DNA from 3 places in the Paenibacillus andongensis genome. Region 3 is predicted to be linked to each of the others. Evidence: predicted binding sites of a transcription regulator. Region 3 holds the regulator's gene; each other region holds the start of a gene.
The links. The regulator LexA, encoded in region 3, represses DNA repair genes until DNA is damaged. The targets are predictions, from matches to a motif close to CGAACATATGTTCG.

Region 1 (7,944 bases), 750 kb from region 3:
TCAACAGCACGCCAGTCTTCTACATTTTGAATAAATTTCATTCCTGGATGACGAATAATCTTTCGGTGAAATAGATCAACCATTTGCAAAATATGTTCGAATGTAGGCTGCTGAATAGAGTCCGATAAGTAGATAGCAAAACACTGAACTTTTACTCCCGCTTGCTTAAGCCTTGGATAATTAACATCCAACTCCTGTTCTTCCTTATCGAAATCCAGCTTGGGGTTCATATACAGTTTCGTAAGCGCATCGCAGTGACCATCCATTATTCTCATCTTTACTGCCTCCTATACACCATCTTCTAGACAACACAAAAACCCCTAAGCAGAGGTTTGATAGGCATTGTGAAAAACCTGTCTACTAGGTAAACAGGCTAGGTATTTAGTATGGTACGGTTTAATTACCTTGGCTCAACAATAAGTTTAATGGCCGTCCGATCTTCCCCGTCAATCACGATATCTGTGAAGGCTGGTACACAAATTAAGTCAACTCCACTGGGCGCCACAAATCCTCTTGCGATAGCTACTGCTTTGATGGCTTGGTTTAAGGCGCCTGCACCTATAGCTTGGAGCTCAGCAGCTCCACGCTCACGCAAGACACCCGCCAATGCACCTGCTACGGAGTTTGGATTGGATTTTGCTGAAACTTTTAATACATCCATGAATAGTACCTCCTCGGGAATGATGGATAGATTCCATTACCCATCATATTCTCAAGGTTTAACAAACATGCTATCGTATTCAATTTAAATATTCGCAATAGTTAGAATTATCTGCTAATCCATGAATACTTGATCTTCATCATAACGGATAAGGTTAATTCCTTTTGCCAAACCGGTCTGATCGTTCAATTCAATCACGACCGCATGGAAATGCCATTTGCCCTCGTCGGTTACGAATCGAACCGGAAGCTGGGTTTTGAACTTTTGCAGTACAGCATTACGTTCAACGCCAAGAATACCATCACGAGGCCCTACCATCCCTACATCGGTTACATAAGCTGTTCCTTGCGGCAAAACACGGTTATCATTCGTTTGTACATGTGTATGTGTGCCGACAACTGCTGATACTTTTCCATCCAAATGCCAACCCATCGCAATTTTCTCAGAAGTTGCTTCCGCATGGAAATCAACAAATACAAATTTATGTTTTTTCTTATCAGCTTCAATAATTTCATCCACTTTACGAAATGGGCAATCAATCGGCGGTAAGAATGTGCGACCCTGTAAATTAATAATCAGTAATTCCTGATCCTTGACCTTAATAACCGTATGTCCTCTACCCGGTGTTCCTGGAGGAAAATTAGCGGGTCGAACCATCTTCTCGTCACGATCAATGAAATCAAAAATCTCTTTTTGGTCCCACGTATGATTACCCATTGTTAGAGCCTGTATGCCCATCTCATAGATTTCCTTAGCAATAGCCGCTGTAATACCTTTCCCTGCGGCAGCATTCTCACCATTCGCAATGAACACTGCGTGAGGGTGAGCTTGTTTTAATCTAGGCATCATATTTTTTAACGCTTTTCTTCCAACAGATCCTACAATATCGCCAATAAATACAATTTTCATAACAATTTTATAGCTCCTTTATAAACCATAGATGCAAAGACAAGCAATTGATGTATTCAATGGCCAGCCTGAAAATAAGGAAAAGTGGCTATATCAGCCACTTTTCGCATTGGTATCTTATTTAGCGTATTCAACAGCTCTTGTTTCACGAATGACCGTAACCTTAATATGTCCTGGATAATCGAGTTCACCCTCGATTTTCTTCGTAATATCACGGGCTAGTCGGAACGCTTCGGTATCATCCACTTTCTCCGGTTGAACCATTACGCGTACTTCGCGACCTGCTTGAATGGCGTATGATTTCTCAACACCTTCGAAGGACTCCGAAATCTCTTCAAGCTTCTCCAGACGTTTAATATACGTTTCAAGCGTCTCTCTGCGTGCTCCAGGTCTTGCTGCGGATAAAGCATCTGCAGCTCCTACTAACATCGCAATAACAGAGGTTGCTTCCACGTCACCGTGATGCGAAGCAATACTATTAATAACGACTGGATGCTCCTTGTACTTCTTACCAATCTCAACACCGATTTCCACATGAGATCCTTCAACCTCGTGATCTAGCGCCTTACCGATGTCATGAAGCAGCCCGGCACGTTTCGCCAAAGTTACGTCTACCCCGAGCTCCCCGGCCATCAGACCAGCCAGATAAGCTACTTCCATGGAATGTTTCAACACGTTTTGACCGTAACTTGTTCTGAATTTCAAGCGACCCAAAATTTTGATCAAGTCAGGATGCAATCCGTGTACACCTACCTCAAACGTGGCTTGCTCCCCATACTCGCGAATACGTTCGTCCACTTCTTTACGGGATTTCTCAACCATCTCTTCAATGCGTGCTGGATGAATTCGTCCATCAGCAACAAGCTTTTCTAAAGATGTACGAGCAATTTCGCGTCGGATTGGATCAAATCCTGATAAAATAACCGCTTCTGGCGTATCATCAATAATAAGGTCAATACCCGTCAATGTTTCCAGAGCGCGAATATTACGTCCTTCACGACCGATGATTCGGCCTTTCATTTCTTCATTTGGCAGTGAAACAACTGAAACGGTTGTTTCAGCAACGTGATCAGCAGCACAACGTTGAATGGCGAGCGTGATGATTTCACGGGCTTTCTTATCGCCTTCTTCTTTGGCCTGCTGTTCGATTTCTTTAATAAGCTGTGCGGTTTCGTGACGAACTTCCTGTTCTACATTTGTAAGAATGATACTCTTCGCTTCATCCATTGTAAGACCAGAAATTCGCTCTAACTCCGAAACTTGGCTTTTATAAAGCTGATCAATTTGTGATTGTGTATCCTCGATCCGCTTCTCTTTGTTGGCAACTTGCTCTTCTTTACGCTCGAGAGATTCTAATTTTTTATCCAGCGATTCCTCTTTTTGCAACAATCGTCTTTCTTGTCGTTGAATTTCATTTCGACGTTCACGAATGTCTTTTTCAGCTTCGGACCTCAGTTTGTGCACTTCGTCCTTTGCTTCCAGAACCGTTTCTTTTTTCAGTGCTTCTGCTTCCTTCTTGGCAGATTCTCTAATCTGTTCAGCGGCTGTTTCAGCACTGGAAATTTTCGCTTCTGCAAGAGATTTACGGATAAAATAACCAATCCCTAAGCATGCAGCTCCAACAATGAGAATGATCGCGATCCAGATGACTGGCATCATCTTGTTCACCTCCTCGTTGGTTTCTCCAAGGTGTTAGCCTGGGATTCCCTTCGGTTTTTTAATCCGATTTTTAATTGTTTGACTAGTCATACATACCCTGCTTAATTAAGAGTATGGCTTTTAAATGAATGCGCACCGTGCGTTAGAGGCACTATAGTGCTAATAATCCATAATCAACAGTGTAAAAATTGGCGGTTTCTACATCTGTCCCCTCAAAATCAATGAAATGAGTATGATTTTGAATACATTATGAAAATATACACTGTTATTTTATCTTTTGTCGAAGAAGCTTGTCAAGCGAATGTCCCTGAGAAGAAGGAATAACTATTTCCAGCCCTCAACAATGTTTAATGTCATTAACTAATTAAATATATAATTAATGGCATTAATAATCAAGCGAGTCATCTGAGATTTCGAATTCCTCATCACTCGATTCACTGCTTAATACCCCCAAAACCTTGTTAACAATAGAGCCTGTATAGCCTCTCCGCATAAGAAAAGCTCCCGTCTTTCTTTTACGATCCATGGTCTTTCCTGAGGTTTGCTTCCATTTCGTTTGCCCCAACCTCATTGCCCCCGCAAACTCGTCTTCAGGATCGATAGTTTCCATGGCATTTTTGACCAATTCTTTATCGATGCCTTTTTGTTGAAGCTCTTGTCGTACGAGATTCCGACCTTTTCGCTGCGAAATAATGCGATTATCTGTCCACATTTTCGCAAATTCCTCATCATTAATATAATTTTGCTGGACTAACTTCTCACATGCCCATGTAATAATAGACATTTCGAAGCCTTTCTCTTTCAGCTTACGTTTTACTTCACTTAATGAGTGTGGTCGTCTGCCTATCATGCTTACGGCCTTTATATATGCCATATTCTGTTCCTCATCAAGCGTTATACTTTCGATTTCTTGTAGCTGTATGGTTTCCCCTTTATTTAACCGATGCTTGATGAGAATGTCTTCATGAACGGAGAATGCATATTCTTCATTTAAAAATATATTATAGCGATGATTACCGCGCTTCTGTTTCTCAACCTTGGTGATGATTAACAATGGTTGTTGCTCTTCACTATTCAAAACTAACCAACTCCTTCTATGAAGAAAAGCACCTTAACACAAGGTTTAAGGTGCTTTCAAGTATGATTTATTGAAAAATTACTCGAAATCTGGTTCTAATTCATCATCTTCCTCGTCAACATTAGGAGCGACAACTTTAATTAAATTACTGTTCTCACGAATCCTTAATTCTATCGTTTCTGAAATACTTTTGTTCTCTTTCAAAAACTGCTTCGCATTCTCACGACCTTGACCAAGACGCTCACCTTCATATGAATACCAAGCTCCGCTTTTATTAACGATATCCATCTCTGTTCCGATATCAATAATACTTCCTTCGCGTGAAATTCCTTCACCGTACATAATATCCACTTCCGCTTGTTTAAACGGCGGAGCTACTTTATTCTTAACGACTTTAATTCTTGTGCGGTTACCAACCATATCATTCCCCTGTTTGATTGTCTCCACACGACGAACGTCTAGTCGAACTGATGAGTAGAACTTAAGTGCACGGCCACCAGGTGTTGTCTCTGGGTTACCAAACATAACGCCAACTTTCTCACGCAACTGGTTAATGAAAATCGCGATAACTTTGGACTTGTTGATCGCACCAGACAGCTTACGAAGTGCTTGGGACATCAAGCGAGCCTGAAGACCCACGTGAGAATCACCCATATCGCCTTCAATCTCTGCTTTAGGTACTAATGCCGCTACAGAGTCAATTACAATAATATCTACAGCACCACTTCGTACTAAAGCTTCAGCGATTTCAAGTGCTTGTTCACCGGTATCCGGTTGAGAGAGTAGAAGCTCATCTATATTAATACCAAGCTTGCTTGCATAAGAAGGATCCAATGCGTGCTCCGCATCGATAAAAGCTGCTTGTCCACCAGTCTTCTGTACTTCTGCGATAGCGTGTAGAGCTACCGTCGTTTTACCGGAAGACTCGGGTCCGTATACTTCTATAATTCTTCCACGTGGAAACCCACCTATACCAAGAGCGATATCAAGAGCAAGAGCTCCAGATGAAATCGTTTCAACTTGCATATGTGTAGATTCTCCAAGCTTCATGATGGAGCCTTTTCCGAACTGTTTCTCAATTTGACGTAAAGCATTATCAAGTGCTGCGCGACGATCTGACAAAACACTCACTTCCTTCTTCTATCATTATAGGTATATGATAACTTGTTTTCAGGTGTTTGCCAAGCATTTTTTCGAACATACATTCGACTTTTTAGCGAACAAACAAAAAACCGCAACAAAGTTATCGCTTTGCTACGGTTCTTCCGTTAACACTTAGTCTTATTATATGCGAACTCTAGCTATCTTTCAACTGTTTCCATAATTGATAGAGCGCACTTTTGGCTGCTCTATGCTTTATCGACTCCCGATTGCCAGATAGCTGCAAAGTAACTACCTTTGTTGCTATATTCTTTTGAGCAAAACCTATATAAACAAGTCCTACAGGTTTGCCTTCTGACGGACTAGGACCGGCTACACCCGTGACGGACAGCCCAAAGTCACATCCAGTCACAGTAATCAATTGCTCCGCTAAAAGGGCAGCTGTCTCGCTGCTAACAGCACCTGGGGAACCCTTCCCTTCAAGCACTTCCATTGGAACACCAAGAAGCTTATGCTTCAAGGCGTTCGAATAACAAATAATTCCTCCAAGGAAAGATTGGGAACTCCCCGATATCGCAGTAATCATATCACTTAGCAGGCCGCCTGTGCAGCTTTCAGCCACAGCAAGTGTCTGGTTCTTCTCACCAAGCAATTGCAGTACAATCGTCTCGATAGGAACATCTTGGTCGGCATAGAGATGCTCACCTAATCGCGTTCTAATCTCTTGTTCGGTCGCTTGAAGATTCCGTTCACCTTCTGCAGCTGACTTTGCACGTGTTGTTAAGCGAATCGTCACTTCGCTTTCTTTGGCATAAGGAGCAATCGTTGGGTCGGTTTGAGCTTGGATAAGATCAATTAGTTGATGTTCCAAGTTAGACTCACCGATACCGGCAAATTTAAGCATTTTGGAATAAAGCGGAATCTCATCCGTCATCCGTGCACGCAGCCAAGGAACTGCATACTTGGTGAACATTGGCTTCATTTCTTTTGGCGGGCCTGGTAAAAGAATGAAATGTGTCTCTTCGTATGTAAATGCAACACCAACAGCAAGCCCTGTTTCATTATGTAAAGGATCACTTCCCTCTATCATCATCGCTTGTCGTCTGTTGCTTTCAACCATATGGATCCCGCGCGACTGAAACATATCCGTAATTGTTTTCATAGAGGGCTCATGCATAATCAATTCACGGCCTACAAATGCAGCAAGTACATCCTTCGTCAAATCATCCTGCGTAGGTCCAAGACCGCCTGTACAAATAACGACATCAGCCCTTGAAGCAGCTAATTTGAAGCTTTCTAGCAATCTCTGTTCATTATCACCAACGACGGTTTGGAAATACATATCTACGCCAATCGCAGCACATTCTCTGGAGAGAAATTGAGCATTCGTATTTACAATTTGGCCTAGTAAAAGTTCCGTTCCAACTGCGATTATTTCTGCTTTCATTTCAAATTCCCTCCTTAAAATGAGAAAATCTCTGTCAGTAGTAAAAAAAAGCAATAGGTTTCCCTATTGCGCCTTTTCTGAAAAATCTATGACATGCTTATTCTTTACAAAGTACTCCACACCCGAATACACGGTAATAATTGCTGCTACCCAACTAGCTATAACATCAAAAGGGAAGTGCAGAAACGTAAAAGGAAAATTATTGATAAGTAGTGCAATGATGGCTGTAATCTGAGCTGCTGTCTTCGCTTTACCCCATTTGCTAGCTGCCATCACGGTGCCTTCCAATAGAGCAATTTGGCGAAGTCCTGTGACGGCCCACTCTCTACTGATAATGACAATAACAATCCAAGCATCTACTTTACCCATTTCCACTAATGAGACAAGCACAGCCGTAACAAGCAGTTTATCCGCTAAAGGATCAAGCAGCTTACCCAAGTTGGTTACAAGATTACGTTTTCTGGCAATGTAACCATCTAAACTGTCTGTACTCGCTGCAATAATGAAAATTAGAGCCGCAATAATTTGATTATACGTTATGCTAAATTCCTCTATCCGTATATGAGGGAATTTCACCTTAATCAACAGAAAAAACATGATAATAGGTACTAATAAAATCCTCGCCACGGTGATGCGGTTAGCTAGGTTCATGCAATTACCTCCCCGGATAAGTCAAACTCATAAGAGTGGGTAATACGAACTTTAGCTAGTTCACCAATGTTAAGTTTCGCATTCGACACGAATACTTCTCCATCAATCTCAGGAGCATCAAATTGGGAACGTCCAATATATACATCACTTCTGCCATCGTATCTTTCGATCAGCACATCAATTTCCTGCCCAATGCGACGTCCGCCACGCAGATTCGAGATTTCACGTTGAATTTCCATAATCGCGTTCGCGCGATACTCTTTTACATCATCAGGAACTTGGTCCGGTAAACGTGCTGCTGGCGTATCATCTTCCTTGGAATAGGCAAAAACTCCAAGACGATCAAACTGAACGTCGCGAACAAATTGTTTCAAGTTTTCGAAGTCCTGCTCGGTTTCACCTGGGAAACCTACAATGAGTGAGGTACGTAGGGCGACA
Region 2 (7,944 bases), 3.2 Mb from region 3:
AAGCTTTACGCCTTTACTCCAGCAGATATTCTTTGGAAGGAACAACGTATTATTGGACTTAACCTGAAAAAGGGTATATGGAAACAAAGCTCGTTTCCTTTTCTTCATGTCGTTTATTACCGGTGTTTTAACAAAAAATTAGTAACCATTCAACGCCTAGAGAAGGCGATTGGTAGAAACAAATGTTTCAACAATATCAATTTTTTTAATAAATGGGATCTCTATAACCTATTAAAACAGTCCATTCTTAAACCCTATGTACCAGACACATTTTATATAATGAAGTGAATATATCAGAACTATTAGAGAAATATAAACTAGTATACATTAAGCCTTCTTACGGATCTGAGGGAAGTCTGTGTATTATAAACGAAAAGCCCTCTTATGAACATCTACAAGAGGGCTTTTCGGTATAGTTTGCTGGATAGTTATTGGTTTTTAGCAAGTTCTTTTCTGTTTGGTGCAATTGGAGGTTGCTCCAACCATTTATTTTTGATCATGAGATCAAACCAATTTTTTGCCACAGTTAGATCCTTGAGAATGATTCGTTCATAATCAAGAATTAGATCAGACCTCATGGAACCCGCTAGTCCTAATCCATGATAGGATTGAGAAGTCAGAAACAAAAAACCAGTGTGAAACATGATAAGTTTATCTGAAAACGGTGAATCTGTAGATTCCGTTATTTCCGTTTCCCATGACATCGGAACAGGTAAATTATCATCCTTTAGTTTTTTGCTTAGCAATTGAATGTGATCATTTGACGTTTGAACGGCATCTGTTAGAAATTTCCTTATTTCTTTGGAACCGGCAATTTGACTAAATGCAATGCCAAGTGTTTTTGCCATAATACTTTTCTTTAAGTTAAGCGAAATATTACCTATTTCTAAGGCTGAAAGAGGACGTTTATCTCCCCAAAAACCATCGAGATATTTTTTGCTATCAATAAACTCTGGGGTTGTACGCGGGAAAAAATAAGGATCTCTTTGGAAGTGTCCCTTTTCGAGTAATAAATCAACAGTGCGTTGGTACATATTTTTTCCATCTGTCAAACAGGAATCAAAAAAATCTCTTAAATCTTTTCTAACTGATGTAGTAAACGAATAGATGTGACCGTTTAAACCATGTATGGTCATGAGATACAAATAATCCAAACAGAAAATATCTGAAAATAACCTTCCAATATGGGGATTGCTATCTGCTTCTGTAAACCCTATAGGTAATGGAAATCCATCATTAAGCATAAAGGTAGAGACCTGCTGCATTTGATTCTCAGATATTTTTATTGCATCGTCAAAAACCTCTCTAATGGAAGTATCTTCTATAATGGAAAGCATATATTTATTTACTTGATTTACCATAGATTCGTTTACATATTGCCCCCATAAGGCTCCGATTTCCGTCGATGTTAGTTTTAATTGAGTTTTGTTCATATCTCCGTCACCTCTAAAAGTTAGATTGTCCCAATTAGAAAAGATTTATCATGTTAATTTCGAAAAAGAAGTTCGCCGTAGTGGGATAAAAAGGCTATCTAGGGTCATGAACAGTTAGGTTAACAATAATGAAGTTTTCACAGAAATCGAAAAAGGAAAAAGACCTTAACATCGGGTGTGTGCCGACGTTAAAGTCTTATTCGCGGTTTGCCATAATCTGAATGAAACCTAAGTAAATCACCTGTTCTAACCCGGATTCACTTTAGATTCAACAGACACTTCTGAATCGACTGCTCTGTAATTACCAGCAGCAAAAAGGTCAATTATGTCGAGCGGTAAGTGATCTGTCACAAGTTGGCTATAGTGCGCATCCTGTATGATGCCGTCGTCGTCGATCAAGAATTCGGCCGGGATGCGATAGAAGTTGGATCCTTCCTCCCGAATCAAAGCAAAACCTTCAGCCGCCGCCTCAGCTACGAAATTTTGTGTATTCGTATCAGCCATCGTTGCTTGCACCTTCTCCTCGGACACTTCGACGCCGTATTGGTCATAAAGATCGGCTTGAGGATCAGCAATTAACGGGAATGGCGCTTCCTGCAGGTTGACAATCTGGGACATGTTAGTTTCCGGAGACTCGAACACCGCTACTATCTCCAGTCCTTGCAGGCTCCATTGGTTGTAGCGCCGGATGAGATGCCGCACCCGCAAGTTGCACATCGCACAGGCGGCGTTGCGAAAGAACGCGAGCAGCACCTTGCGGCCACGAAGGTCGGACAACTGGAGAGGAACTCCGTCGACACCTGTAAACGTGAAATCAGGGGCGACATCCCCCTTAGATAATGGAATTCTCATTGTGATAAGCCTCCTAGCCATGTAATGGGTAAACCTCAGTCTGGCCCGACTGACTTTACTTTACCATGAGATGCTCTTGCCTTCTGTGACCTGGTCACCAACGAGCTCCATCAATGCTCCCCGCTGCCGAACCGATACCCAACCTCGCCCCATAGAGATCCAACTCTTCTTTTGCATTCGGCTTAAAACACGGCTGACAACTTCACGAGCGGACCCTAGCTCGACAGCTAATTGCTGATGTGTAATCTGGACGGTCGGCTGCTGCTCCAACGTCAGCCTCAACAACGTTCCGGCGAGCCGTGAGTCCAGCGGCTGCGCCATTTTACTTGAAAGAATGCTGCCCATACGGATCAATCCATCCAAAATGTTACCAAATACTGCATTCCGAATAGGCGCATACACCAGAATCCATCGTATAAACGAGTTCTTCGCGACGAATAGGGCCGTCACCTCGGTCTCCGCCGTAATGGTGCCGGGGTATTCGCGCTCGCTTAAACCGCTTAGCACCATAATGGCGCAAATATCACCGGCCGACAGCCGGTTGGAAAGCGTTTCATGGCCCTCTTCGGTCACATTTGAGATCTGTACTGTTCCTGCAATGAGGAACAAAGCATACTCAGCGGCATCCTCTTTACGAAATAAGGTCGATTTAACAGAAAATGTTCTAAGTTGAGGTTTCGCGGCTGCCCACTCATCAGCTGGGATAGCTTGGAAACAAGGGAAAATGTTAGACAGGGTTTGCTGCTCAGGGAAGACCTTTGACATGAGGGATTCTCCGATCGGATAGATTGATATCTTTATTTTACAGGGTCGAAGCGTACTGTGACTAGTTACTCAAAGGAAGTCAGATCCAGCTTCATGGATGGGGTGAGCGGCGTGAAGTAAGAATTTTTCCTATGAATTAGGATAATGAAGATCGGCTACTTTAAATTTGCCCCTATCAGGGGCTTTTTCACTTTAAGTCGCTCGCCCATGTTCCTCTCCGTGTTCATTTTGTTCCATCCAGTTTTATACAGGAAAACAGTTGTTTTGCCAACGCATATTTGTCCAAACCTTTCCTATGAATCTATCATAGAATATATCATTCCAAAAGAAAGGGTGATAGATTTGGCAAACACAGACGTAAGGCTCCAACTTTTCTCTGGCAATAATTTTACAAATCGGCGGATTGTTCTTAGACGTGGAGGTGTAGCAGTTCGAGATTTGGGGGCATTTCGTTTTGATAACGTTCTTTCCAGTTTCCGTCTAAGAAATGTTTCAACTACAGATTCTGTGACACTAGTTTTGTTTTCACGAATTAACTTCCAGGGATCCATTCGCATATTTCGTGGACGCCAAAACGTGTCGAATTTAGGTAATTTCAATAATCTAACTTCTTCTCTAATTTTAGTAGGACGCAACCTTACAAATTCCCAAATTCAACAGATCCAAAGTACCGGTAGACCTCCTCGTGATATTTTAGTTATCAGACAATAACAGATAGGTGAAAAGGGCACAGGCATGTGCCTTTTTTTCATTTTGATACCTTCAGTTAAATTCTTCATACAAACTATCATCGTTACACGACACGTTGCAGTAAGGTCTGTTACCCAAAACGGTTGCAATAAGGCGCTTGCCGAAATGGATTTATCCTTGTGAGGGCAGGGGCACAACTGACGAGGCTGCCGGCAGATTGAATCCGGCAGCCTTCGCAATGTTAACGGACAGGAGATAGCTAATCATCCATGGAAGACCTTGGCTAAATAGGAAAATCTCATAAATCAAAGCTGGAGGAACTCAGCTCGATACTGTTCAAAATCGGATACTCGGCAATCCAACTTAAGCCGGGTACCATTCGGCTCATAGTTCGTTGAATGAACATGGGCATGTTCATTGAAGTAGGCCACTAATCGGCCTTGTTCATAAGGAATCACGATTTCACATTGCATGTAATTTTGGAAAATGCGTTCGCGAATCAATTGAGTGAGCTCCTCGATTCCTCGCCTCTGCTGGGCAGAGAGGTAGACGAAATTATCTTTTAACAGAGGGTAAGTATGCTCAGTTAAGTCGGATTTGTTATAAGCAAAAATCATCGGAACTCGATCCGCTCCTAGTTCCTTCAACGTTTCATTGGTAACGTCAATGTGCTGTTCGTATTCCGGGTTGGCAATGTCTACGACGTGAATCAGCAGATCGGCTTCTGCGACTTCTTCCAACGTAGATCGAAAAGCTTTAACTAAATGGTGGGGAAGCTGGCTTACGAATCCTACAGTGTCAGTTAATAAGAATGATTTACGGTCAGGCAAGTTGACGCTTCGGACGGATGTCTCCAATGTGGCGAACAACATGTCTTTGACAAAGACCTGCTTATGCGCCTGCGGATTGTACAACTCGATCATGGCGTTCATTAAGCTTGATTTGCCCGCGTTGGTATAGCCGACCAGACAAATAACAGGGACCTCGTTCTTGCGGCGCTGTTTTCGTTGAGTTTGACGACGGGCTACAAGTTTCTCCAGTTCGGATTGCAATGCGGTGATTCGGTCTTCGATTTTACGGCGGTCGAGTTCAAGTTTAGTCTCACCAGATCCCCGGTTTTTAAGGCCAGCGCCACCTCCTTGACGACCTAACGATTCACGAAGTCCTACGAGTCTTGGAAGCATGTATTGAAGTCGAGCAACCTCAACTTGGAGCTGGGCTTCCTTAGTCTGAGCACGTTCAGCAAAAATGTCTAAAATAAGGATCGTCCTGTCAATGACTTTGCATGCAAGAGAGGATTCCAGGTTTCGAATCTGAGAAGGAGACAGCTCATCGTTACAAATGACGACAGATGCGTTCCGCTCAGTAATTAGCTGCGATAATTCTTGAATTTTACCGGTTCCGATGTAATGGGAGGGAATCACACGGGTGACTTTCTGGTTTAGCTGACCAACCACCTCAATGTGGCATGCTGCGGCCAGATTCTTTAGTTCTTCCATGGAGTATGCAAAATTAGGGTGGTTCAAAATATGGACACCGACGATAATCGCTTTCTCTTTCCGTTGTTCCATCGTTCATCATCCTTTCAAATTAAGGAGTAAAAAAGAAACAACACAAGCAAGGTGCTTGTGTTGTCTGTAGTTGAGGACAATGACTATCGTATCGGACGAAAGAAAACAATCCACGGTCTGGTCGATAAGGAGTTCACCTTACTTCAAGCCGCGTTGTTTGATCACCGATAGAATATCAATTCAGGGTTATAAATGGACAAACTTATCCTGAGTCCTCTGTACACAGACAGAATCTTAAGCGCTATTCAATTAGCCGCGTAAAGATCTAACTCGGATAAAATCTACCACACGTAACCCCTCCGTTTCCTTAAAGTACTTTAAGAGTATCACAATGAAGAGCTTCCTTGCCTCTCTAAGAATAATTATAATCATTTTTTACCTAGTTGAAGTGACGCATAGCAGGGGGGAACCGCTAAATACAGATTTTTATTGAAACTGTTGACATTAGGTTACGGATTGACCATTAACTCTTTACTACTCTTACTTCTAAAAGTATAATGAATCTAGAACATATGTTCTTGAGTGGGGTGGAGTAATAATGAGCAGTAGTAATCGTGAGAATAAAAAGATAGCCAACGTAATGGCTAATGCTTTACTTAACCAGCAATTTATTAGTGTAAAGATTTATAATGAGACTGGGGACGGGCAAATTACAGGTCTCATAACTAAAATTGATCAAGAGATAAGAAGAGTAAAGCTATCACACGAAAATGGTACGGATTGGGTAGCATTTGACGATATCTTGAATGTAGAATTGGTGGAATAATACCATGTAAAGCGGTATTTTCTAAGTTGAACTTTTGAGCCTATTCCAATCATATTATTGTATAATCAAATAAACGTTTTGAAAGTGAGCTGAAGCAGATGATGTGGTCGCCATTATTTGAAAATGATGTACCTGCAGTTATTCTCCCTTAACGGTAGAATAACGACATCTCCGTTAAGGACAGGAAATGTCTTGAAAAAACGGAGGGTACAAAATGAAAAAAACCTTATTAGGTTCTTTATATTTATCACTCGCTGCTAGTATTTGGGGCGGGATGTATGTGGTGGTAAAAGTTGTGGTAGACGTTGTACCACCACTTGAATTAGTCTGGCTTCGCTATGTTATTGCGATTATTGCATTGCTAATTATTGGCGTTGTAACCAAGCAATCATGGCGGGTTGAAAAACGAGACTGGCCATTCATTTTCATTATTGGGCTTGTTGGAAATACAATTTCTATCGTAACCCAAGAAGTGGGTACAATGCTTTCTAATGCACAAATGGGTGCCATTATTACTTCAACGACACCTGCATTTATGGTGCTGTTTGCGCGTATCTTTTTAAAAGAAAAAATGACCATAAAAAAGGCGATTTCGATTGTTTTAGCAACTATCGGTGTTTATACGATTGTCGGAAATGCCCATATCGATTTATCTCATCAACTTGGTGGCGTTTCACTGCTTATTGCAGCAATAACGTGGTCACTTATGTCTGTTCTTATTAAACGTGTACCGAATCAATATTCACCCATTGTTGTAACGAGCTATGCGACTCTTGTGGCAATCGCTTTACTAACGCCTTTTACAATAAGTCGATTAGATGAGCTCGATTTTCAAGCCATGATGCATCCAACTATTTGGGGTGGTCTTTTATTCTTGGGAATTATTTCGACCGCATGCGGTTTTTTGCTCTGGAATCGCGGACTACAAATGCTTAACGCTTCAAGCGGCGGATTATTCTTCTTTTTTCAGCCTGTAGTCGGTACTTTTTTAGGGTGGCTGCTGCTAGGTGAACGAGTTGGCCTGTCATTTGGGATAGGTACTATATTAATCTTTATGGGTGTATTGTTGGTCATTCGACCTAAACGAGAAACGAGACTTACTAACTAGGATCACGAGGCTGCCGCTGAAAAGAATCGGCAGCCTCGTTCCGTTAACAGGCAGTTTGGAAAAATAGGAAATAAAAGGAACGACCCCGCTGCTTAACGAATTATAATAAGAGCTAGAACTAACTGTTGGAGGGGGAGATTAAGGAAGATTTTCGTTATGCAGGTTATATCATGGCACAAGAAATACTAGAAGGAATATGGAAAGGGAGGAACCAACCTTGGTCAACGCCATCATAGAAGTGGACGGACTCGTCAAACGGTATGGGAAATTCACTGCAGTAAATGGGATTAATTTCCAAGTGCGTGAAGGGGAAGTGTTTGGACTGCTCGGGCCAAATGGGGCGGGCAAAACGACAACGATGGAAATGATCGAAGGTTTGCGGCGACCGGATGAAGGGAGAGCGCTTGTCGCAGGCTTCGATACGAAGAAGGATTTGAAGAAGGTCAAGGAAATCATCGGCGTCCAGCTCCAATCGACGTCGCTGTTCGACCTGCTCCACGTTCACGAGATCATCCGTATGTACGCAAGCTTTTATCCAAGCTCCGTGCCGATTGAGCCGCTGCTCGACGACATGATATTGCGCGAAAAAAAGAATGACCGCGTCAAAAACTTATCCGGCGGCCAGAAGCAGCGGCTCGCTATCGCGTTGGCGCTCGTGAATGATCCAAAGGTGGTTTTTCTGGACGAACCGACAACCGGACTCGATCCTCAAGCTCGTCGTACGCTGTGGGATATCGTGCTCCGCCTGAAAGAACGCGG
Region 3 (7,944 bases):
TGTCAAAACCGTTGCTAGACAGCATGGTTTGCATGCGACTTTTATGCCTAAACCTTTGTTCGGCATGAACGGTTCTGGTATGCACTGTCACCAATCGTTATTCAAAGGTGATGTGAATGCGTTTTATGAAGAGAACGATAAATTAGGTTTAAGTAATGTAGCTAGACATTATATGGCGGGTGTACTTCGTCATGCACGTTCTTTCGCTGCGATTACGAACCCTACTGTTAACTCTTACAAACGTCTAGTGCCTGGATATGAAGCGCCAGTTTATGTAGCTTGGTCGGCAAGTAATCGTAGCCCGATGATCCGAATTCCGGCATCCCGTGGATTAAGCACTCGCGTTGAAGTTCGTAACCCGGATCCGGCTGCTAATCCATATTTGGCGCTTGCTGTAATGCTTGCTGCCGGACTGGATGGCATCAAGAACAAAATGCAGCTTCCTCCTCCTACCGATCGTAACATTTATGTTATGACTGAAGAAGAAAGAGAGAGCGAGGGCATTCCTACATTGCCATTGAACTTGAAACAAGCGTTGGACGAGCTGCTTCGCAATGATGTAATTTGCGATACACTTGGCGAACATGCTTTGGCTCACTTCTATGAACTTAAAGAAATCGAGTGGGATATGTATAGAACACAAGTTCACCAATGGGAGAGAGATCAATATCTGTCCCTGTACTAATCGCTTAGCAAGTTGATATTCATGCAACAATTAGATACGAAAAGCCCGTCATTCTTCAGGAAATATTCTGAGCTGATGGGCTTTTTCACGCGAAGGAGATCATACGTATGATAGACAACTTTCAGAAAAATTTGGAAAAGTACGCTGAACTTGTTGTTAAAATAGGAGTTAACCTCGGTAAAGGCCAAGATCTGATGATAGAGTCGCCGATAGAATCCATAGAATTGACTAGACTCATTGTTAAGAAAGCCTACGAGGCAGGGGCGAATTTTGTTCAAGTACACTGGCAGGATGATGTGATAACTCGCAGTAGATTTGAATATGCCCATGATGAAGCTTTTGATTATTATCCAGAGTGGTATACGAGTATGTTAGAACGTTTTGTAGAAAACGGTGGAGCATTGCTGAACATCAAAGTGCCGGATCCTGATTTGTACGCGGGCATTGATGCAAGTTTGGTTTCTAGAGCATCTAAAGCGATGGCTACGGCTAGAGCTAAGTATCAGCATTATGTGAGAACAAGTAAGTTCAGTTGGTGCTTAATCAAAGCGCCTACGGTGGCGTGGGCATCCAAAGTGTATGCCGATTTGCCTGAAGAACAGCGGGTCGATGCGATGTGGGAGGACATTTTCCGGATAAATCGTGTTTATGAAGATGATCCGATTGCGGCATGGCGAGTACATATGGATCAATTGAAGCGCGTTCGCAGCGTGTTGAATGAGAAGCAATACGAGGCGCTTCAATATCGAGCGGCAGGAACAGATTTGCGAGTCGAACTGCCGGAAGGCCATATTTGGCTTGGCGGTGATACGGAGAACGCAAGTGGAATTCGATTCGTAGCGAATATGCCGACTGAGGAAGTTTTCACGATGCCTAAGCGAACGGGAGTCAATGGCACGGTGTCGAGCACCAAGCCATTAAATGTGAATGGGGCGCTTGTGGATCGGTTTTCGTTCAAGTTCGAGGGCGGTAAAGTTGTGGACTATCAGGCGGAAGTCGGCTATGAACATCTAGCAAAGTTGCTGGATATGGATGAGGGCGCACGGTATTTGGGAGAAGTTGCTCTCGTACCTTTTAATTCGCCGATCTCTAATCTTGACCGCATTTTCTACAATACGGGCATCGATGAGAATGCATCCTGCCATCTGGCTTTAGGAAGCTGCTACCCGATCAATTTGCAAGGTGGTGTCACTTTATCAAGTGAAGAGTTAAAAGCCCGAGGTGGGAACACCAGTTTGATTCATGTGGATTTCATGATCGGGACGGCTGATCTTGAGATCGATGGTGTCCTTGGTGATGGTACCGTTGAACCTATTTTCCGTCGTGGGAATTGGGCGATTGCTTTTTAGTTGATTATTTAGCTAATATTTTAGCTTAATTTCAATGGTCGAAGTACTCTTGGGTTTATCAATAGGATAGTGAGCAGTGAGCAGATGGAAGACGGAAGATGGAGATAAAGATAAAAGTTAGTAGTTGGAAAATAGAAGTCTATAGAGACCGTTAATTTATCCAAAAGTGTTGTGATTTTTAGAATAGAAGTCCTTAAAGGCTTCTATTCCTTGAAATTGAAGCAAAAGGGACCCAATATTACCGAATAGAAGTCTCTAGAAGCTTCTAATTCAGCAAACTGCGATCCTAATGAGTCAATAGCAGTCTCTAAAGACTCTTATCTGAATCGACAGTTCAGCCTTCTTGGCTATGATGGGATTAAAGCCCATATCATTAACTTTTTTAAATCCATAATTTGGATTTGTTGGACTACTATCTGCTAAGTTCACCCAGTTGATCCATAACTTCATCCATTTAGCCTGTTAATATCGAAAAGAACCGAGGGACTATTGTCCTCTCGGTTCTTTCTCATTGGTATTGTAAGTAGAATAAGGGCTGTATGTCTATTACATATCCCGGAACAAACCAATGACACGGCCAAGAATCGTAACATGTTTCAAAAGGATAGGCTTCAAAGCCGAGTTCTCCGGTTGTAGACGAATATGATCCTTTTCTTTGTAAAAGCGTTTCACCGTTGCTTCGTCATCTTCGGTCATCGCTACAACAATGTCTCCGTTATTCGCGGTTTGCTGCTGCTTAACGATAACATAATCGCCATTATGAATACCCGCTTCGATCATACTATCACCCATGACGCTAAGCATGAACACATTATTATCTCCTACCATGCTGACAGGAAGAGGGAAGTAGTCTTCAATGTTCTCTGTTGCAGTAATAGGTACTCCGGCTGTAACTTTACCAACGAGAGGGACGCGAGCTACAGAAACTGCAAAATGCGTTTCAGCACCGTCTAGGCCTAGAATTTCAATAGCACGAGGCTTAGTAGGATCTCGACGAATCATACCTTTCTTCTCAAGACGCTCCAAATGACCATGCACAGTAGAACTAGAAGCTAGTCCAACAGCTTCGCCGATTTCTCTAACGGAAGGTGGATACCCCTTATCTTTCACTTCATTCTTAATGAATTCCAATATAGCTTGTTGACGCTGCGAAATCTTACTCAATAGTTATCACTCCAATACTGGGAATCATTACCCAAAGTATAACATAGAACCCGAGTTCGTACAAACATAAGTTCGAGAAAAGGGTTGACTCAAACATGTGTTCGTGTTATTCTAATATCAGAACAAATGTTTGGGAGATGATTATTCATGTATATGGCTTATTCAAACACTAACACAACACACACACCTCATAGATCTGCTAGCCCATCCAAAGGGATGACTTTTATTCCTAGTAATACAAAAGCGATTGTTCGCTTCATCCTATTAGCAGTCATTCTTGGTACGGTGTTTTCATTTGGTGCTATGGTTCAAGCCTATGCAGGGGATGGAGCAGCAACTGCAAAGACCACAGTTTCCGTTACTTCTATTAACTCTTCTCCGAAAGCTGTCGCTCAAGATCAAGTCGTCATTCAACGCGGAGATACACTTTGGGAAATTGCTTCCACTCACAATAAAGGCAACGAGAACATTCGTTCTTACGTAGATAAATTGAAGACAATCAATCATTTAACCACGAGCTCCCTGAAAGAAGGACAGGTTTTATTGCTTCCTTAATTTCACTATGCTTTCTTGATAGACTTTAAACACGATGAGGCTTGGACATGTTCCTATGCCTCTTTTTGTTGTCTCTTGACATTCCTTAATAGGGATGGCAAAGTAGTACTCATATTGAATTTTTGACATGGAGGATTACGATGAGTGACAACATGGAACAAAATATCGAACGTATTAATGAGCTTGCTCGTAAAGCGAAAACAGTTGGCTTAACCGATGCGGAAATCGATGAACGCAACGAACTCAGAAAGAAGTATATTGAAGCATTTCGTGGCAATCTTAAAGTTCAACTTGATTCCATCAAGTTTACGGACGAAGAGTAATCGCTGCTCATATAGATACAACATTCAAAAGGGGAAATGAATGATGACGTTGAAAGCCGTACTTTTTGATTTAGATGATACGCTTCTGTGGGATGATCGCAGTGTGCAGGAAGCATTCGAAGCGACATGTGCTGAAGCTGCGAAACACGTAGCCGTAAATCCTGAAGAATTGGAAGCTTCCGTTCGCAAAGAAGCGCGTTCTTTATATGAATCTTATGAAACTTTTGCATTTACGAAAATGATAGGTATTAATCCTTTTGAAGGCTTATGGGCAAATTTCACACAAGGTGAGAATGAGAACTTTCGTAAGCTTGAGAAACTAGCGCCAGGATATCGCACAGAGTCTTGGACTAGAGGGCTTGGTGCGCTGGGAATAGAGGATCGTGAGCTTGGGTATAAGCTTGGAGAACTTTTTCCGGCAGAACGCCGCCGCCGTCCTTACGTTTATGAGGAAACGTTCCGAGTGTTGGACGCTTTGAAAGGCAACTATCGATTGCTGTTGTTAACGAATGGCTCGCCAGATCTGCAAAAGGAAAAATTAGCAGGTGTCCCCAAAATCGCGCCATACTTTGATCATATTGTGATCTCTGGTGAATTTGGTGTTGGTAAGCCTGCAACATCTATTTTCAACCATGCATTGGGATTACTCGGGATAGAAGCAGAGGAAGGAATCATGATCGGAGATAAATTGACTACGGATATTCTTGGTTCTGGCAGCGTTGGTATGCGCAATATTTGGATTAATCATCATGGGCTTCAAAGTGGAGATGAGATTGTTCCTGCGTATGAGGTTTCCCGTCTTCAAGATATTTTGCCGATTATTACGAACGGATAACATAAAATAAACAAAAACCCAGCGGTTGCTTAGGACGTTAAGTCCAGCGCAGTTGGGTTTTTGTTCATATAATAGAATTAGGCTTTAATAAATTCTGGATCATCAATGTTATAAGCAATCCAGCCATCTTTTTCGATGAAAAGACGAACGGCAACGATCTCGCGATTATCCATTAGTGTGAAGAAATGGTTCGTGTTTTCAGGAACGGAGATAACATCACCTGGTTCAAGTTCAACGTCAAAATAGCCAACTTCGCCTTCGGATTTGATAATGAAAATCCCTCGTCCAGAAACGATTGCGCGAATTTCATCTTCTGTATGGGTGTGCACCTGTTCGAATTTCTTCAGGAGCTCTTCGATGTTAGGTGTTGAATCGGAAAGTGCGATAACATCCCAAATTTCATAACCGCGTCTAGCAGCCAAATCACGAATTTCTTCTTCATAAGTGCTAATAATTTGAGCTTTGTCTTCATCGCTAAGAATGAATTTCTCACGTAGTGTTTCCGGAAGTTTGTTAGCATCCCAGTGTTCATAAACAACATTTTGACTATCCAAGAAGGCTTTAACCTGCTCTTCGCCTTCAATACGTTCATTCGTATTGCGAATTCTAATTTGTGCCAAGCTGCATCCCTCTTTCTAAGTAAATATAAATATAGGGATCTTTGACATACGATCAAAGTCTCTCCTTTGAATTATAGTGGAAATTTAGCTAGCTGTCGATGGTTGAACATAAGAATTTCCGATAAAACCTATAGGTAAATATGATATTTCAAATTCTTTTCATAGAAGCCGTATTCTGTTACACTAAAACATAACATATTTTGTCGTTTTTTTAGTTTTCTATTGCTTTAGGATAAGTTGAGAGGGAGTCATGCAATGATCAAAACACCGATACAAGAGCAGCTTAAAAAGAAAATCATGATCCTTGATGGTGCCATGGGTACAATGATTCAGCAAGAGAACTTAACAGCTGAAGATTTCGGGAGCGATGATTTGGACGGATGTAATGAAATTCTTTGTGTTACACGGCCGGATGTTATTCGCAAAATTCACGAAGCTTACTTCGCCGCGGGCGCTGATATGATAGAAACCAATACATTCGGGAGCACGAGTGTGGTACTTGCGGAGTATGATTTGCAAGACCGCCATCGCGAATTAAATCTTGCAGCAGCTAAACTGGCTATCGAGGCAGCGAATAAATATTCGACACCGGAGTGGCCTCGTTATGTTATCGGAGCCATGGGGCCTACGACCAAGACGTTGTCAGTAACCGGTGGAGTCACATTCGCTCAGCTAGAGGAAAGCTACTACGAGCAAGCGTTAGCACTCGTTGAAGCGGGTGTGGATGCTCTTCTACTGGAAACTTCCCAAGATACTCTGAACGTAAAAGCAGGCAGTATCGGGATTCGCAGAGCTTATGAAACATTGGGTGTTGAGCTTCCGATCATGATCTCGGGTACCATTGAACCGATGGGCACAACATTAGCCGGTCAAAATATTGAATCCTTCTATATTTCTTTGGAACATTTGAAGCCTATTTCAATGGGTTTGAACTGTGCTACTGGTCCTGAATTTATGCGGGATCATATTCGAACGTTGTCTGATATTGCTGAAACAGCGATTAGTTGTTATCCGAATGCCGGTTTGCCGGATGAGAACGGACATTACCACGAGTCTCCCGAATCTTTGGCCAAAAAGATGGCTGGTTTTGCTGAGCAAGGCTGGTTGAATATTGCCGGGGGCTGTTGTGGCACAACGCCTGATCATATTCGCGCAATGTCAGAGACACTCTCTCAGTATAAGCCAAGAACGCAATATGGGTCGCATTTACCTGCTGTCTCAGGGATTGAAACGCTATTTATTGAGCCTGAAAATCGTCCTATCATGGTCGGCGAACGGACCAATATTTCGGGTTCAAGAAAATTTAAACGCCTTATTAAAGAAGGAAAGTTTGAAGAGGGCTCTGAGATTGCACGTAATCAAGTTAAAAACGGTGCTCACGTTATTGATATTAACCTGCAGGATACAGACATTGACGAAGCTTATGCCGTTGAAGAGTTTATGCAGCAAGTTGTGAAGAAAGTCAAAGTTCCGTTAATGATTGACTCGACCTATGACCATATCATTGAGCTAGGACTTAAATACTCCCAAGGTAAAGCGATCATTAACTCCATCAACTTGGAGGATGGCGAGACGAAGTTCGAAGCAATTTTGCCTTTAATCAAACGTTACGGAGCTGCCGTTGTTTGTATTCTTATCGATGAACGAGGTCAAGCTGTTTCACGCGAAGCGAAGATCGAAGTGGCGACGCGGGCTTACGAGCTTTTGACAGAAAAGTATGGCATGAAACCTGAGGATATTATTTTTGATCCCAATATGTTCCCAGTAGGCTCTGGAGATCCGCAGTATATCGGTTCCGCCGTTGAGACGATTGAAGGCATCAAGCTGATTAAAGCTAAGTATCCTGCTGCTAAAACAATTCTTGGCTTAAGTAATATCTCCTTTGGTTTACCTGACGCAGGGCGTGAAGTGCTGAATTCCGTCTATCTGTACCATTGTACGAAGGCAGGTTTAGATTATGCCATTGTGAATACAGAAAAACTGGAGCGTTATGCATCCATCCCGGATACAGAACGTCAATTGGCTGAAGAACTTATTTACAATACGAATGATGAGACATTGGCACAATTCGTTGCCCATTTCCGTGAGAAGAAGGTCGAAAAGAAAGAGAAAATTTCGAATCTGTCTCTGGAAGAAAGACTTGCTTCTTATGTCGTAGAGGGGACCAAAGAAGGTCTGATCCCTGATTTGGAGCTTGCTTTACAGAAGTATTCGCCTCTTGAAGTCATCAACGGACCTCTTATGAAGGGGATGGAGGAAGTTGGACGCCTCTTTAATGGCAATGAACTGATTGTGGCAGAGGTTTTACAAAGTGCGGAAGTGATGAAGGCTTCCGTTAATTACTTAGAACCTTTCATGGAGAAATCCGAAACTGCCGTTAAGGGTAAAATTATTTTAGCAACAGTCAAAGGTG

Region 1: a site for LexA is predicted at 5,502-5,515, ahead of recA (recombinase RecA). Genes of this name have one in related genera too.
Region 2: a site for LexA is predicted at 5,817-5,830, ahead of NYR53_RS05520 (YolD-like family protein). Genes of this name have one in related genera too.

Annotation. Positions count from the first base shown of each region.
Region 1 covers NZ_CP104467.1:3,655,422-3,663,365, reverse strand. Annotated here, with positions in the region: gene NYR53_RS16250 (dipeptidase) at 1-275, opposite strand, end outside; gene NYR53_RS16245 (stage V sporulation protein S) at 401-661, opposite strand; gene NYR53_RS16240 (TIGR00282 family metallophosphoesterase) at 776-1,570, opposite strand; gene rny (ribonuclease Y) at 1,688-3,229, opposite strand; gene NYR53_RS16230 (regulatory protein RecX) at 3,615-4,307, opposite strand; gene recA (recombinase RecA) at 4,386-5,429, opposite strand; gene NYR53_RS16220 (competence/damage-inducible protein A) at 5,605-6,855, opposite strand; gene pgsA (CDP-diacylglycerol--glycerol-3-phosphate 3-phosphatidyltransferase) at 6,919-7,506, opposite strand; gene rimO (30S ribosomal protein S12 methylthiotransferase RimO) at 7,503-7,944, opposite strand, start outside.
Region 2 covers NZ_CP104467.1:1,186,218-1,194,161, forward strand. Annotated here, with positions in the region: gene NYR53_RS05500 (DUF3231 family protein) at 429-1,433, opposite strand; gene NYR53_RS05505 (peroxiredoxin family protein) at 1,680-2,306, opposite strand; gene NYR53_RS05510 (Crp/Fnr family transcriptional regulator) at 2,346-3,050, opposite strand; gene hflX (GTPase HflX) at 4,046-5,311, opposite strand; gene NYR53_RS05520 (YolD-like family protein) at 5,850-6,077, shown strand; gene NYR53_RS05525 (DMT family transporter) at 6,292-7,185, shown strand; gene NYR53_RS05530 (ABC transporter ATP-binding protein) at 7,382-7,944, shown strand, end outside.
Region 3 covers NZ_CP104467.1:4,402,440-4,410,383, reverse strand. Annotated here, with positions in the region: gene glnA (type I glutamate--ammonia ligase) at 1-685, shown strand, start outside; gene NYR53_RS20010 (aminopeptidase) at 796-2,034, shown strand; gene lexA (transcriptional repressor LexA) at 2,581-3,198, opposite strand; gene NYR53_RS20000 (LysM peptidoglycan-binding domain-containing protein) at 3,346-3,753, shown strand; gene NYR53_RS19995 (DUF896 domain-containing protein) at 3,894-4,076, shown strand; gene NYR53_RS19990 (HAD family hydrolase) at 4,120-4,911, shown strand; gene NYR53_RS19985 (1,2-dihydroxy-3-keto-5-methylthiopentene dioxygenase) at 4,989-5,531, opposite strand; gene metH (methionine synthase) at 5,787-7,944, shown strand, end outside.